3 regions of the Paenibacillus sp. J22TS3 genome follow, and region 1 is predicted to be linked to each of the others. Evidence: predicted binding sites of a transcription regulator. Region 1 holds the regulator's gene; each other region holds the start of a gene.
What was found. The regulator Rex, encoded in region 1, represses fermentation and respiration genes when NADH is low (regulators of the CRP and FNR family bind a similar motif). The targets are predictions, from matches to a motif close to TTGTGAAATATTTCACAA.
Positions count from the first base shown of each region.

Region 2: a site for Rex is predicted at 2,980-2,997, ahead of KJS63_RS11185 (cytochrome ubiquinol oxidase subunit I). Genes of this name have one in related genera too.
Region 3: a site for Rex is predicted at 1,385-1,402, ahead of KJS63_RS15235 (ubiquinol oxidase subunit II). Genes of this name have one in related genera too.

Region 1 is NZ_BOSF01000001.1:370,415-374,935, reverse strand. Features, by position in the region: gene dinG (ATP-dependent DNA helicase DinG) at 1-1,989, shown strand, start outside; gene KJS63_RS01680 (redox-sensing transcriptional repressor Rex) at 2,021-2,671, shown strand; gene KJS63_RS01675 (amidohydrolase) at 2,661-3,959, shown strand; gene KJS63_RS01670 (cell wall elongation regulator TseB-like domain-containing protein) at 3,993-4,499, shown strand.
Region 2 is NZ_BOSF01000003.1:322,566-327,086, reverse strand. Features, by position in the region: gene KJS63_RS11200 (ABC-2 family transporter permease) at 1-1,048, shown strand, start outside; gene KJS63_RS11195 (hypothetical protein) at 1,260-2,243, shown strand; gene KJS63_RS11190 (nitrous oxide-stimulated promoter family protein) at 2,335-2,784, shown strand; gene KJS63_RS11185 (cytochrome ubiquinol oxidase subunit I) at 3,108-4,511, shown strand; gene cydB (cytochrome d ubiquinol oxidase subunit II) at 4,498-4,521, shown strand, end outside.
Region 3 is NZ_BOSF01000004.1:382,898-387,418, reverse strand. Features, by position in the region: gene KJS63_RS15245 (threonine/serine exporter family protein) at 1-650, opposite strand, end outside; gene KJS63_RS15240 (hypothetical protein) at 978-1,238, shown strand; gene KJS63_RS15235 (ubiquinol oxidase subunit II) at 1,519-2,439, shown strand; gene KJS63_RS15230 (cbb3-type cytochrome c oxidase subunit I) at 2,464-4,446, shown strand; gene cyoC (cytochrome o ubiquinol oxidase subunit III) at 4,446-4,521, shown strand, end outside.

The sequences.
Region 1 (4,521 bases):
ACTGGAACGGGGAAATCCCTTGGATACCTGCTTCCTGCGATTTATCATAGTGTGAAGGCCGAAGAGAAAGTTATGGTCAGCACGCATACCATAAATCTTCAGGAGCAATTACGTGAGCGGGATATTCCGTTATTGTCCGAGGTTGTACCGTTTCCATTCCGTGCAGCGATCTTCAAGGGCAGACAGCATTATTTGTGTCTGCGTAAATTTGAACATAAAATAAATAAAAGAGACTTTGTATCGCCCAAGGAAGACGTCTTGATCGCGGCTCAGATGATCGTCTGGCTTACCCAGACCGAAATCGGCGACGATGAAGAGCTGAATCAAGGCAACCGGGGGGCGGACTTCTGGGAGACAGTTGCCAGTGAATCAGACTCATGTCTGGGCCGTTCCTGCCCTTGGTTCCGTAAATGCTACTATCACAAGGCCAAACATGAAGCTGGAGTGGCCGACGTGGTGATCACCAATCATTCCAAACTGTTTACGGATGTGAAGGCCGGGCATCAGCTGCTGCCATCCTACGAGCGGCTGGTGATTGATGAGGCACATCATCTGGAAGATGTGGCTGGCAAGCACCTTGGTATGAATATGAAGTATTTCACCGTTCTTCATACCCTTACCCGGCTGTATAAAGACAGCCGTACAGGGCAGCTTCCTAATCTCCGCATCCAGCTTCAAAGCAGCGGTTCGGAGAAAGCACTGGAATGGGTTAACGTGATTGATAACTTGTATCCGGAACTGCTGGAGATCAAAGAGAACTGGGACCGTCTCAGCGACCAGCTGTTCAGCTTGATGCCTGAACGAAGTGATGCAGCTCCCGGTGAACCCGGCCAGTTCGTGCTTAGGCTCCTGCCGAATAACAAGCCGAAGAACTGGGAAGAGCTGAGCGAGCTTGAGAATCAAATCTATCTGACGATGGGGGGCGTCATCCGCAAGGGTGAGCGGATGATGAATGAGCTGAAGGATGATGATGACAGCTATGGGTCAGAGAGCTTGCTTACGGACATCAGCGGTCTATTTAAGGACTTGGTGGCCGAGCGGGACAATATCCGCTCATTCATGAAGCTGGACAACGAAGAGACCGTGTATTGGATCGAAGGCAACGGACATTACCGCAGCCGTTCTCTGCAGATTTACGCGGTGCCAGTTGAAGTTAGCCAACAGCTGAAGGAATATTTCTTTGACAAAAAGAAAAGTGTTATTATGACCTCGGCAACGCTGTCCGTGGACAAATCATTCCAGTACATGATTGAACAGCTGGGACTTCAGGAAGCTTCGGATCAGCATCGGCTGCTTACTTCCATGCTTCCTTCCCCGTTTAAATACCGGGAGCAGGCACTGCTTGTCATTCCAAGAGACTTCCCTAGTGTTAAGGGGAGTGTTGGTGATGACTACTTTGTCAGCACATTGGTGAGCTCGCTCGCTGATGCGGCGGTAGCGACACAGGGCCGTATGTTGGTCCTGTTTACCTCGTACCGGATGCTGCGCCAGGTCTACGATCCGTTGAAGGAGGCGCTTGGCGCGCAAGGCATTACTGTGATCGGACAAGGCGTGGACAGCGGCAATCGCACCAAGCTAACCCGCAGATTCCAAGGTCAGCAGGCCTCCGTACTGCTGGGAACAAGCAGCTTCTGGGAAGGGGTGGATATCCCGGGAGATGCGCTGACAAGCCTGGCGATCGTCCGGCTGCCCTTCCAGCCGCCGAATCATCCGCTGGTGGAGGCAAAGAGTGAGCGGCTTCAGCGGCAGAAGAAGAATCCGTTCATGAAGCTGTCCGTTCCGCAGGCGGTGATCCGGTTCAAGCAGGGCTTCGGACGGCTGGTCCGCTCCTCACAGGACCGCGGAATTGTGATTGTTTATGATACGCGGATTCTTGAGTCCTACTATGGGAAGTACTTCCTGTATTCTTTGCCGGGGCCAAAGATGGAGCATATGCCCACACAGCAAATGGTGTCCCGAATATCAGAATGGCTAGGCACCGGCGATTGACCGGACTCATTAGATTTAGGGGGAAATAGAGATGAAATCGGAGAAAATATCGGACGCGGTTGTGCGCAGATTGCCTGTATATCTGCGCTTTCTGAATGAGCTTAGCCTGCGGGAGGTTGCGACCGTTTCTTCACAGGAGCTTGGACAAAAGCTGGATCTGAATCCGGCACAAATCCGCAAGGATTTGGCATATTTCGGTGACTTTGGCCGTAAGGGAATCGGCTATGATGTTTCATATCTGATTGAGAAGATCCGCCAAATCCTGAATTTGGATCAGCAGATTAACGTGGCCCTTGTTGGGGCAGGTAATCTGGGCCAAGCCTTGTCGAACTACAATACGTATTTGAAAGATAACATGAAGATTGTGGCCCTCTTTGATGCTTCCGAGCACAAGATTGGCCAAAAAATCAACTCATTGACAGTGCAGCCGATTGAGGAATTGGGAGAGACGGTCAAGAGGCTGAATATCCGGATTGGGATTATTACAGTACCCGATATTGAGGCGCAGCGGGTTGCTGATCAGCTGATCAGCGCCGGAATAGAAGCCATACTTAACTTCGCCCCGACTATTCTGAAGGTGCCTGCCGGGGTACGTCTGCATGCGGCGGATTTCACTACCGATCTGCTCAGCTTGGCTTATTATTTGGAGGATGGAAAGGAAGACGAGTGGAATGAGTCGTAAATGGTTGATCAAGAACGGAACCTTTGTGGTATTGGAGCCGGGGCAATCCGTGATCAAGGGATATATGCTGATCGAGGATGATGTAATTAAATATGTTGGAGAGAGTTGCCCGGAAGGTGAAGAGGAGACAGAAGCTTTTGACGGAAGCGGCCTGCTTTTTTCTCCAGGATTGATCAACACCCATGGCCATGCGGCAATGTCCCTGCTGAGGGGTTATGGTGATGATATGGAACTCCAAACGTGGCTTCAAGAGAAGATGTGGCCTATGGAGGCCAAGTTTACATCTAACGATGTATACTGGGGAACATCCCTGTCTGTATTGGAGATGCTCAAAGGCGGAACCACGACCTTCCTGGACATGTACGACCACATGGACCAGGTGGCCAAGGTGGTGCAGGAATCCGGAATGCGCGCGGTGCTCATGCGCGGAGCTATAGGGCTGTGTCCAGAAGACGTGCAGCAGATGAAGCTGGAGGAGGCGGTACAGTTCGCCAAAGACTGGCATGGACAGGCCGATGGCAGAATCACTACCATGATGTCGCCGCACTCCCCTTACACATGTCCTCCGGCATTTATTGAGAAGTTTGTCCAGGCGGCACATGATCTGGACCTGCCGCTGCATACGCATATGTCGGAGACGGCTGCGGAAGTTCAGCAGAACATCAACGATTATGGGACACGTCCTGCCATCCATTTGGAGAAACTTGGATTTTTCTCCCGTCCATCCATTGTAGCCCATGGCGTTCATCTTACCGACGAAGAGATTGAAATCCTGGCCAGAAACAAGGTGGCCGTCTCCCATAACCCGGGAAGCAATCTTAAGCTGGCAAGCGGTGTAGCGCGTGTAATGGATCTTCAGAAGGCTGGTGTGGTCGTTTCTTTGGGTACCGATGGAGCAGCCAGCAATAATAACTTGGATATGTTTGAAGAGGTGAGGCTCGCCGCGTTGATTCATAAAGGCGTATCAGGTGATCCGACTGCGGTGCCTGCGGATGAGGCGCTCAAGATGGGCACCATTTATGGCGCACAGTCCGTCTATCTTCAGAACACTGGCCGTCTTGCCGCTGGCATGAAAGCAGATTTCATTGCTTTGGATACAGATCAAGCGCATTTTGTTCCATATACAGATTTCATTTCCCACATGGTCTACTCTGCAGGGCCGAAGGATGTTAAGCACGTGTGGGTGAACGGGGCGCAAGTCGTGAAGAATGGAAGCTGCATCACAATGGATGAAGAGCGGATTCGCCGGGAAGCTCAAGCATGTTTTGAAGGACTGCTCTCCCGTTAAGCGGAGACTTCTGGCCAGAAAGGAAGTGAAGGCTTGAAGAAAAAGACGAAATGGATTCTGCTCTCCATTCTCATTGTGCTTGTAGTTCTGTTCGGGATACAGCGTTATTATGTATATACCATGAGTGATTACTGGGCAGAGAAGGATGCGGCAATTATTGTGGCGAAGCAGCAGGCGGGACTGGCCTCGGTAGAGCATGCAAGCAAGTCGGTCTGGGATACCGTATGCTGGGTCATCGAGGGCAAGAGCACTTCTAATCAGGATATCGTGGTTTGGGTGGTTGACGGCAAAGTGGATCATCAGGAGCTGGCCAAGAACGGAGTTACTCTGGAGCAGGTGCGCAATAAGGTGAAAGCTGAGCTGCCAGATGCAACTATTGTTAGGCTCGTGCCTGGAATCTATGACAAAGACCCGGATGACACGGCAAAGGAATATGTATATCAATTGTTCTACAAAGAGAAGGATCATTATAACTACAGATTCTATAAATTCTCGGATGGGCAGGCTCTACAGGATACGTTTACCCTGCCTAATCGTTAAGAGGGTTGCTATTGGTATATTT
Region 2 (4,521 bases), on a different contig from region 1:
CTTTGACGGGGAACGTCTGAAGGATGTGATCAATTATGTTCAGATCGGCCTGTCCATCGGAATTACCGTGGGCTATCAACTGATCAGCAGGTTGTTCAATTATGTGAACTTCGAGGCCCAATTCCATCCGAAATGGTGGCAGTTCATCGTGTTCCCTGTCTGGTTCGCCGGCCCGTTCGAGCTGCTGCTTCGGGGGGATAGCCGGAGTTACTTTGTAGTGTTTACACTGCTGGCGGTTCTGGTGCCGATCCTGTTGCTCTTTGTTTATATCAAAATGATGCCGGCATTTGAGCGAAATCTGCAGAAGCTCTCGGATCAGAGCGTCCGTTCACGGAAAGCGGGAGGCAAGGTGACGGATATGCTGGCCAAGTGGTTCAGTAGAACCCGGGAAGAGCAGATCTTCTTCCGGTTTGCGGTCAAAATGATGAGCACTGAACGTGATTTCAAGCTGAGGGTGTATCCGACGCTGGGCTTTTCGATTATTTTTCCGTTTATTTTCTTCTTTACGTTTACGCCTGAAGGGGGCACTCAGGCTATTCCGTCAAGCAAGATGTACCTGTTCATTTATTTCTGTGCGCTGCTGATCCCGACCGTGGTGATGACGCTGAGGTATTCGGGTAAATACAAAGGGGCTTGGATCTACAAGACCGCGCCAATTTCTAATACAGCCCCTATATTCAAGGGGACGCTTAAAGCTTTCCTGGCACGGCTGGTGCTGCCGATGTTCCTGGTGGATAGCATCATTTTCATTGCCGTTTTCGGGGTGAGAATTCTCCCTGATCTGGTGGATGTGCTGCTGATGCTGCCGCTCTATACGCTGATCAGCTTCATGATCTTCCGCAAAGCGCTGCCCTTCTCGGAAGCATTTGAGACTACGCAGCAGAAGGAAGCGATGCTCACCATTCCGCTGATGGGGCTTCTGGGAGTGTTTGCGGGGGTTCATTATTATAGCACCACAATTCCTTATGGTGTTTATATCTATATGGCGTTGCTGGTTGTGCTGAATGTGGTGGGCTGGAGATGGGTGTTCCAGAAGAGTTTGAAGTAACGATTATTAGGTAAAATATAGTGATTCTCGCAAGGGCCGTCCTGGTTGGGGCGGCCTTGTTGCTGTGCAGTTATATCCAAATTCGGGTAAATTCCCAACTTTTTGAAGGCTGTTATTGTTATATTTTTATAATAAAAATTTATAGGAGGAGTCTAATGCATACTGAGAAAACTATGACCGTAAATGGTGATGCAATGGAGAACCTTTCCTGATGAAAATAACCCGTCATATCCTATGGCTAATCCTCTCGCTAGCGGGGCTGCTCATGCTGGCTGCTTGTAACAGCCCGGGAAAGCCCTATTTATCCATTCTCATTACCAACGGTGAAAATGAAGGTATGAGATCTCATGTCTATGAGTATGACCTGAGCACACGCAAGACTGCTTTGCGCGGAGAGTTTAAGTATACGGCGCAATATCCTCTGGGGATTTATGATGCGGTTCACAACAAAATTTTTTACATTGCAAGAAATGGAGACGGCAAGTCAGATCAGTTGTTCTCTATGGATTTGAAAACCAAGGAAACGAAGCAGTTGACAACGAATCTGTTTGCGGTGAATGAGCTGTTTGTTAGTGGGAACGAAGTGATTCTGGCGGCTGCATCCAGGTTATCGAAGGATAACCATATCAAGCCGATAGCCAGTTATAATATAGACACGAATAAGTTCCGTTTTTGGTGGGACCCGGATAAGGATGACACAACGGTTTTCCTGCTGAAATACAATTCTTCTAAGGATAACTTTGATGTGGCTTTATATTCATGGGGGGATTTCTTTCATAAGCTTGAAATAGCTAATGAGAAGCAGAAACCGTTAGTGCCTCCAACTTATACAGTATATGAATATGAACCAGACGGGACACGAAAAGAAGCTCTCTTTACAACAAAGCAGGAATTGGGTTTTTACGCTTTATCTAATAAGAAGGATGAAATCATTTATTCAAGTGCTATAAATATAAATAAGCCGAAAACAGTAAAAATCCATGATCTTAAGACGGGTAAGGAGCAGCCTTTTACTGTATTCAGCACAATCAGCAACCTGTACTATGAGCCGGACGATCAAGCGCTGCTGGTGTTGGGCATTTATCATGATCAGAGGGGAGTATACCGGTATGACCGGACTACCCAAAAAGTTGAACAGGTATTGCTGGAACCGGAGAAAAGCTATATTAATGATTTTCAAATGATGACAAAGTGATCAGTCCATACCATTGTTGCCAGGATCACAGCGCCCCTTCAGATAAGCCGTTACAATGCGGGTAAGAACAACCTTATCAGAGGAGGAGCTTATGGATAACAATCAGGGTACAATGGAACCGCATGTGCGTACATGGGAGCAGACGGTGCGAAACGTGCAGGTGAGAAAGGTGGAGAATCAAGGGCCAAGGATCAAGCGGGAAAAGCTGACTGTCAGCTTCATGATCGGCCAGTACTGCTCCGGCCACCATTCCCGCGAAGAGCGTAAGCATGCTGCCAGCAATGACAAACAGGTGATTAAGCTGTGCTGGGATTGCTATTGCCTGCATCAATATGCCATGAAGCGGCTGGGTCTGTGCCAGTTCGGGGAGAAGAAGACGACCTGTGTGGAGTGCCCGGTGCACTGCTATAAGCCTGCGATGCGGAACCAAATCAAGGAGGTCATGAAATACTCCGGCCCAAGAATGCTCCTGAGCCACCCCGTGCTGACCGTATGGCATCTGCTGGACCAAAAAGGGGACAAACGAACGCCATCTTCCTAAGGGACCGGACAGATTTCCGGGCAAGCTAATTTGAAGTGGTGGAATAGGATACAGGCAGGCTGCCGTAGACCATGGTTCTGCGGACGGCCTTTTTTGTGCTGTTTCAGATGGGTTGCAGCCGCAATTTGAACCCGACACAGTAATAACAATACTTATGTGATTTCTGTCACAAATATGCCTGATTTGGGCTGATGAATGTGATAAAAGTCACAAAATTACAAAGAGGCTTCTGCGAAAATAGTGACCAGGATCACACGTGAGGCATCAAGATAGGCATTATTAGCTATTCACGCACAACAAAATTCGGAAAGAGGGAAAGAGGAATGGATACGTTACTGCTTGCACGCATCCAATTTGCTGCAACCACAATTTTTCACTTCTTCTTCGTGCCAGTATCCATCGGATTGGTCGTAATGATTGCGATCATGGAGACGATGTACGTAGTCAAAGGCAAGGAAGAATACAAAAAAATGGCCAAGTTCTGGGGGAAGCTGTTCCTGATCAACTTCGCGGTTGGGGTTGTGACCGGGATTCTTCAGGAATTCCAGTTCGGGATGAACTGGTCGGACTATTCCCGCTTCGTCGGAGACGTGTTCGGAGCACCGCTTGCGGTTGAAGCGCTGTTCGCGTTCTTCCTGGAGTCGACGTTCATCGGGCTTTGGATTTTCGGATGGGACCGATTGTCCAAAAAGGTGCATCTGCTCTGCATCTGGCTGGTGGCGCTTGGAACCACCATCTCCGCATTCTGGATTCTGGCCGCCAACTCCTTCATGCAAAGACCGGTGGGTTTCACCGTGAATAACGGCCGGGCGGAGATGAACGACTTCTTCGCGCTGATCGGCAACGGCCAGCTGTGGGTGGAATTCCCGCATACCGTGCTCGGCGCCTTCGCTACAGGCGCATTCCTGATTACAGGCGTCAGTGCTTACAAGATGCTGAAGAAGCAGGATACCGAGTTCTTCAAGAAATCTTTTAAAATCGCGGTGATTGTCGGGTTGGTATCCTCCTTCCTGACGGCCATCTATGGTCACCAGCAGGCTCAATATCTGGTGAAGACCCAGCCGATGAAAATGGCAGCGAGTGAAGGCCTATGGGGTAAAAGTGGTGATCCGGCAGGCTGGACGGTGATTGCTTCGATTGACCCGACCACCAAGGAGAACAAGTACGAGCTCAAGATTCCTTACCTGCTGAGCTTCCTGTCTTACAGTAAATTCAGCGGGGAAGTCAAAGGCATGAACGAGCTTCAAGACGAATATGTGAAAACCTATGGGCCGGGCAACTATATCCCTCCTGTACGCACCACATTCTGGAGCTTCCGCATCATGGTTGCCGCAGGCAGTCTGATGATTCTTCTCAGTGCTTACGGTGTATATTTGACCGCACGCAAACGCTTGGAGCGCTCGGGCAAATGGTACTGGCGGGCCATGCTGTTCAGCATTTCACTGCCGATCATTGCCAATACGTCGGGCTGGGTTATGACTGAATTTGGCCGTCAGCCTTGGACGGTATTCGGGCTGATGCAGACCAAGGACAGCGTGTCGCCAAGTGTGACTGGCGGACAGGTGCTGTTCTCGCTCATCGCGTTTTGTTTGATCTACGCCGCTTTGGCAGCTGTGCTTGTATATCTGTTTGTCCGTGCGATTAAGAAGGGTCCGAATGCGGAAGAGCAGACGGAAGCCCCTGTACAGGATCCGTTTGGTAAGGAGGATTACCATGCTGTCTCTTAATGAACTGTGG
Region 3 (4,521 bases), on a different contig from region 1:
AACGCGGTCAGAAAGGCTTCTGCTCCGCGGGCTAGCCCGGATACCAGATGTCCGGCCATTAAATCGCGTACCGCATTCGTAATGAGAAGACCGGGGACAAGAGGCATCACTGAACCGATGATGATCTTGTCCAGGGATGATCCGATGCCTGCCCGCACGAGCAGCAGCGAGACTAAACCGATCAGGAAGGAAGCGAACAGCTCGGAGAAGAACTTGACCCGTACCAGCTGTTGAAAATAAATGACGGCCGAATAGCCGATGCCTCCGCTGATCAGGGAAGGCAGGAAATCGTCCCAGCCTCCCTTGAACATAATCATGAAGCAGGCGCTGGCAATGGAAGCCGCCGTAATCAGCAGCCAGGTCGGAAAGGCGTGAGCGGCCTTGTCGATATCCATCAGAGCTTCTCTGGCCCCCTCAAGATCAATGTCGCCAGCGCTGAGCTGGCGCGAGATCAGGTTCACGGCGGTAACCTTCTGCAGATCAGTGGTGCGTTCTGAAATTCCGATCAGCTTGGAGGAAGCCTCGCTGTCCGACTGGAACATGATTCCTGTCGGTGTGATATAGCTGTGTGGACGGGGCCTTCCCAGGCTGTTTGCAATCCGTGCCATCGTATCTTCAACCCGGTAGGTTTCAGCCCCGCTTTGCAGCATAATTTTTCCAGCCAGGAGACACAAATCTGTAACAGCTTCTGCGCTTATATTGTGATTCGGCTCTGAAGCAGCCGGGTTCTGTTCCAATGTAATCTACTCCTCTTGACATCTAATTCAGGCTTAACCGACCACATTATACCATGAGGGGCACGGTGAAGATATGTTTCGCTTCATGGGGAAGGGGTAAGTGAATGATAAGTTAACACAAGTTCAAATTGTGACGGAATTATAAAAATAATTTGAACAAATTATGAACATTTTTCGTTTTTTGTGGTATACTTAATACATCAAGTAACCCCTTTCAACATTTAACCAGGAGTGATGAATATGTCAGCCAAAGTATATCCTTTCAGCAAAGTTCAGCAAATGAAAGATGATGGCTACACCGTTGCCTTCTATATGACTGTAATATCCTGGGCGCTTCTTATATTTGGCGTTGTCCTTTGCCTTTTTAATCTGAGCGAATTCAATGACCGCAACCTTGCTCTTATGGGCGGACTCGGCAGCATGATCGCCAGTGTGTTTGTGTATACCATTGGAACCTCCATTTATTTGGTTCAATCGAACTCCAATAAAGAGAGCCGTTGAATATCGTAATGGTGGGTTGAAACAAAATTGTAAAAACCCTTTAGGACATGTCTTAAAGGGTTTTTTTGCGTCCATATTAATAGTTGTGAACACTTCGTGAAAATAATCCCGATTTGTGCAAATCAATTTATGACGATTTGGTTAAAACGTGACAAATCTCACATGCAATCTGCTAAACTGAAACAGCTTTGGTGTGTATGGGTATTAATATTAATAAAGTGCAGTTTGAATTTGCGGAAAACCGCCTTCAGACTGTACCTGATGAAGAGGTGATGGGAATATGAAAAGCAAGCGGTCCGGCTGGAAACTGCTCACGATTTTGGTCCTCAGTTATGCGCTGATCATCGCGGTATCCGTTGCCCTCGGATGGGATAAGTTCATCGTGCTTGATCCGAAAGGACCTGTTGCTGAAGTTCAGCAGAAGCTGATCATTCTAACAGGACTCATATGTATGGCTATCGTGATTCCAGTCATTGTGCTCATGGTGTACATCGTATGGAAATACCGGGATACGCCGGATAACGATGCGCCTTACCAGCCGAATTGGAACGACAGTAAGCTGCTCGAGACTATTTGGTGGGGGATTCCAATTGTGATTATTATTGTCCTGGGATACTTCACCGCACGGGACACGTACAAGCTGGCGAAGCCTCCGGTAACGGATGCGAATCCGATTACGATTCAGGTTACTTCGCTGGACTGGAAATGGCTGTTCCAATATCCGGGACAGAAGATTGCTACTGTGAACTACGTGCAGATCCCTGCAGGCGTTCCAGTACGTTTCCAACTGACTTCTGATGCGCCGATGAACTCCTTCTGGATTCCACAGCTTGGCGGTCAGGAATACTCGATGCCGGGAATGGCGATGCAGCTCTGGCTTCAAGCCGATAAGCCTGGCAAGTACTTTGGCTCTGGTGCGAACTTTACAGGACGGGACTTCGCGCATATGCAGTTCGAGGTTGAATCCAAACCGCAAGCCGAGTTCAACGACTGGGTGAAAGAGGTTCAAGCTTCCTCACCTGCTTTGACCAAGGAAGGGTACGCCCAACTGGCCAAACCAGGAACGGCGAAGCAGGAATTCTTCGGTTCCTATCCGGAGGATCTGTATAAGGAAGTTGTATTTAAAAACGGTGGAATGTATATGAACCATGGCATGGACAGTACCGAAACCGGCAGTTACAACGGAACATCAAAACCATAATGTTAGGCGAAAGAGGGTTACGTAATGTGGGAAAATATTAAAGAGTTCGCCTCCACTTTTTTCGTCACCGGTGATCCGCTGATTTATGGTGCGGATGTTGCCATCGTATTGACGAGTATCGCTATCGTCTTTGTTCTGACGTATTTCAAAAAGTGGAAGTGGCTTTGGACGGAATGGATTACAACCGTCGATCACAAAAAAATCGGTATCATGTATCTCATTGCATCACTGCTGATGCTGTTCCGCGGTGGTGTCGATGCGCTGCTGATGCGGACACAGCTTGCTCTGCCGAACATGAAGTTCCTTCAGGCAGATCACTATAACGCTGTATTTACAACACACGGTACGATCATGATCCTCTTCATGGCGATGCCGCTGATGTTTGCCTTATTTAATCTGGTTGTACCTTTGCAGCTGGGGGCAAGGGACGTGGCTTATCCGTTCCTGAACTCTATGAGCTTCTGGCTGTTCCTGATGGGGGCTATGCTGTTCAACTTGTCTTTCGTTATCGGGGGTTCTCCTGATGCGGGCTGGCTCAGTTATCCGCCTCTGTCTGAATTGTCGCACAGTCCGGGTGTAGGACAGAACTTCTATATATGGGGGATTCAGATCTCGGGTATCGGTTCCCTGGCGACGGGGATCAACTTCCTGGTAACCATCCTTAAGATGCGCGCGCCAGGCATGAAGATGATGAAGATGCCTCTGTTCTCCTGGTCTGTACTTTCCAGTTCGATCATGATTATTTTCGCGTTTCCAATCTTGACCGTTACTCTGGCACTGCTCTTCCTGGACCGTTTCCTGGGAGCGCACTTCTTCACAATGGATATGGGCGGCAACCCGATGATGTATGTCAACCTGATCTGGATGTGGGGGCACCCTGAGGTATACATTGTGGTTATTCCGGCATTCGGGATATTCTCCGAGGTTGTGGCAACCTTCTCGAAGAAGAAGATTTTCGGTTACAAATCGATGGTATTCTCCATGATGCTTATCAGTATTGTATCGTTCTTCACTTGGGTCCATCACTTCTTCACGATGGGATCGAGTGCGAACGTTAACGTATTCTTTGCGATATCGACCATGGTCATTGGTATCCCGACAGGGGTTAAGATATTCAACTGGCTGTTCACGATGTTCCGGGGACGGATTACGATTTCCCAGCCGATGCTGTGGACCCTCGGCTTCATTCCTTGTTTCGTGGTTGGTGGAGCCACCGGGGTCATGCTGGCGGTTGCGCCAGCGGATTACCAGTACCACAACAGTTACTTCCTGATCGCGCACTTCCACCAAGTATTGATCGGGGGCGTTGTGTTCGGTTACCTGGCTGGGATGTACTACTGGTGGCCGAAGGTGTTCGGCTTCAAACTTAATGACCGCCTGGGCAAATGGGCGTTCTGGCTCTGGAACATCGGTTTCTATGTATGTTTCATGCCACAGTATGCACTCGGCTTCATGGGTATGACCCGCCGTCTGTACACTTACGGTTCCGATACAGGCTGGGATCTGGGTTGGGCACCGCTGAACATGGTGTCCACAGTCGGGGCCTTCCTGATGGGTCTCGGGTTTATCTTCCAAGTATGGCAGATCAGCTACAGCATCAAGAATGGCGAGCGGGATCTCACTGGAGATCCGTGGGGTGGACGTACACTCGAGTGGTCGATTCCGTCACCTGCGCCAATGTATAACTTTGCGGTAGAACCGCATGTAACTACGGACGATGCATGGTGGAAAGTGAAAGAAGACAGGGAGAAAGGCATCAAGCCTGCACCTGTCAAGCTTGAACCGATCCACATGCCGAAGAACTCGGCTATTCCGTTCATCATGTCAGTCTGCTGGTTTGTTGCCGGCTTCGGCTTTGTATTTGACTGGATGTGGATGGCTATCCCAGGTCTGGTTGGGGTGGGAATCTGCTTGCTCGCACGTTCCTTCTCTTATGACACGGACTACTACATTCCAGTAGATGAAATTGAGCGCACTGAGGCAGCTCTAAGAGGGAGGACCGTCTAATGGCACACGCGGTAGCAGAGCATTCCCACGCGCATGAAGCCCATGAGAGTCATGAATCCCTGAAGGTGCTTGGCT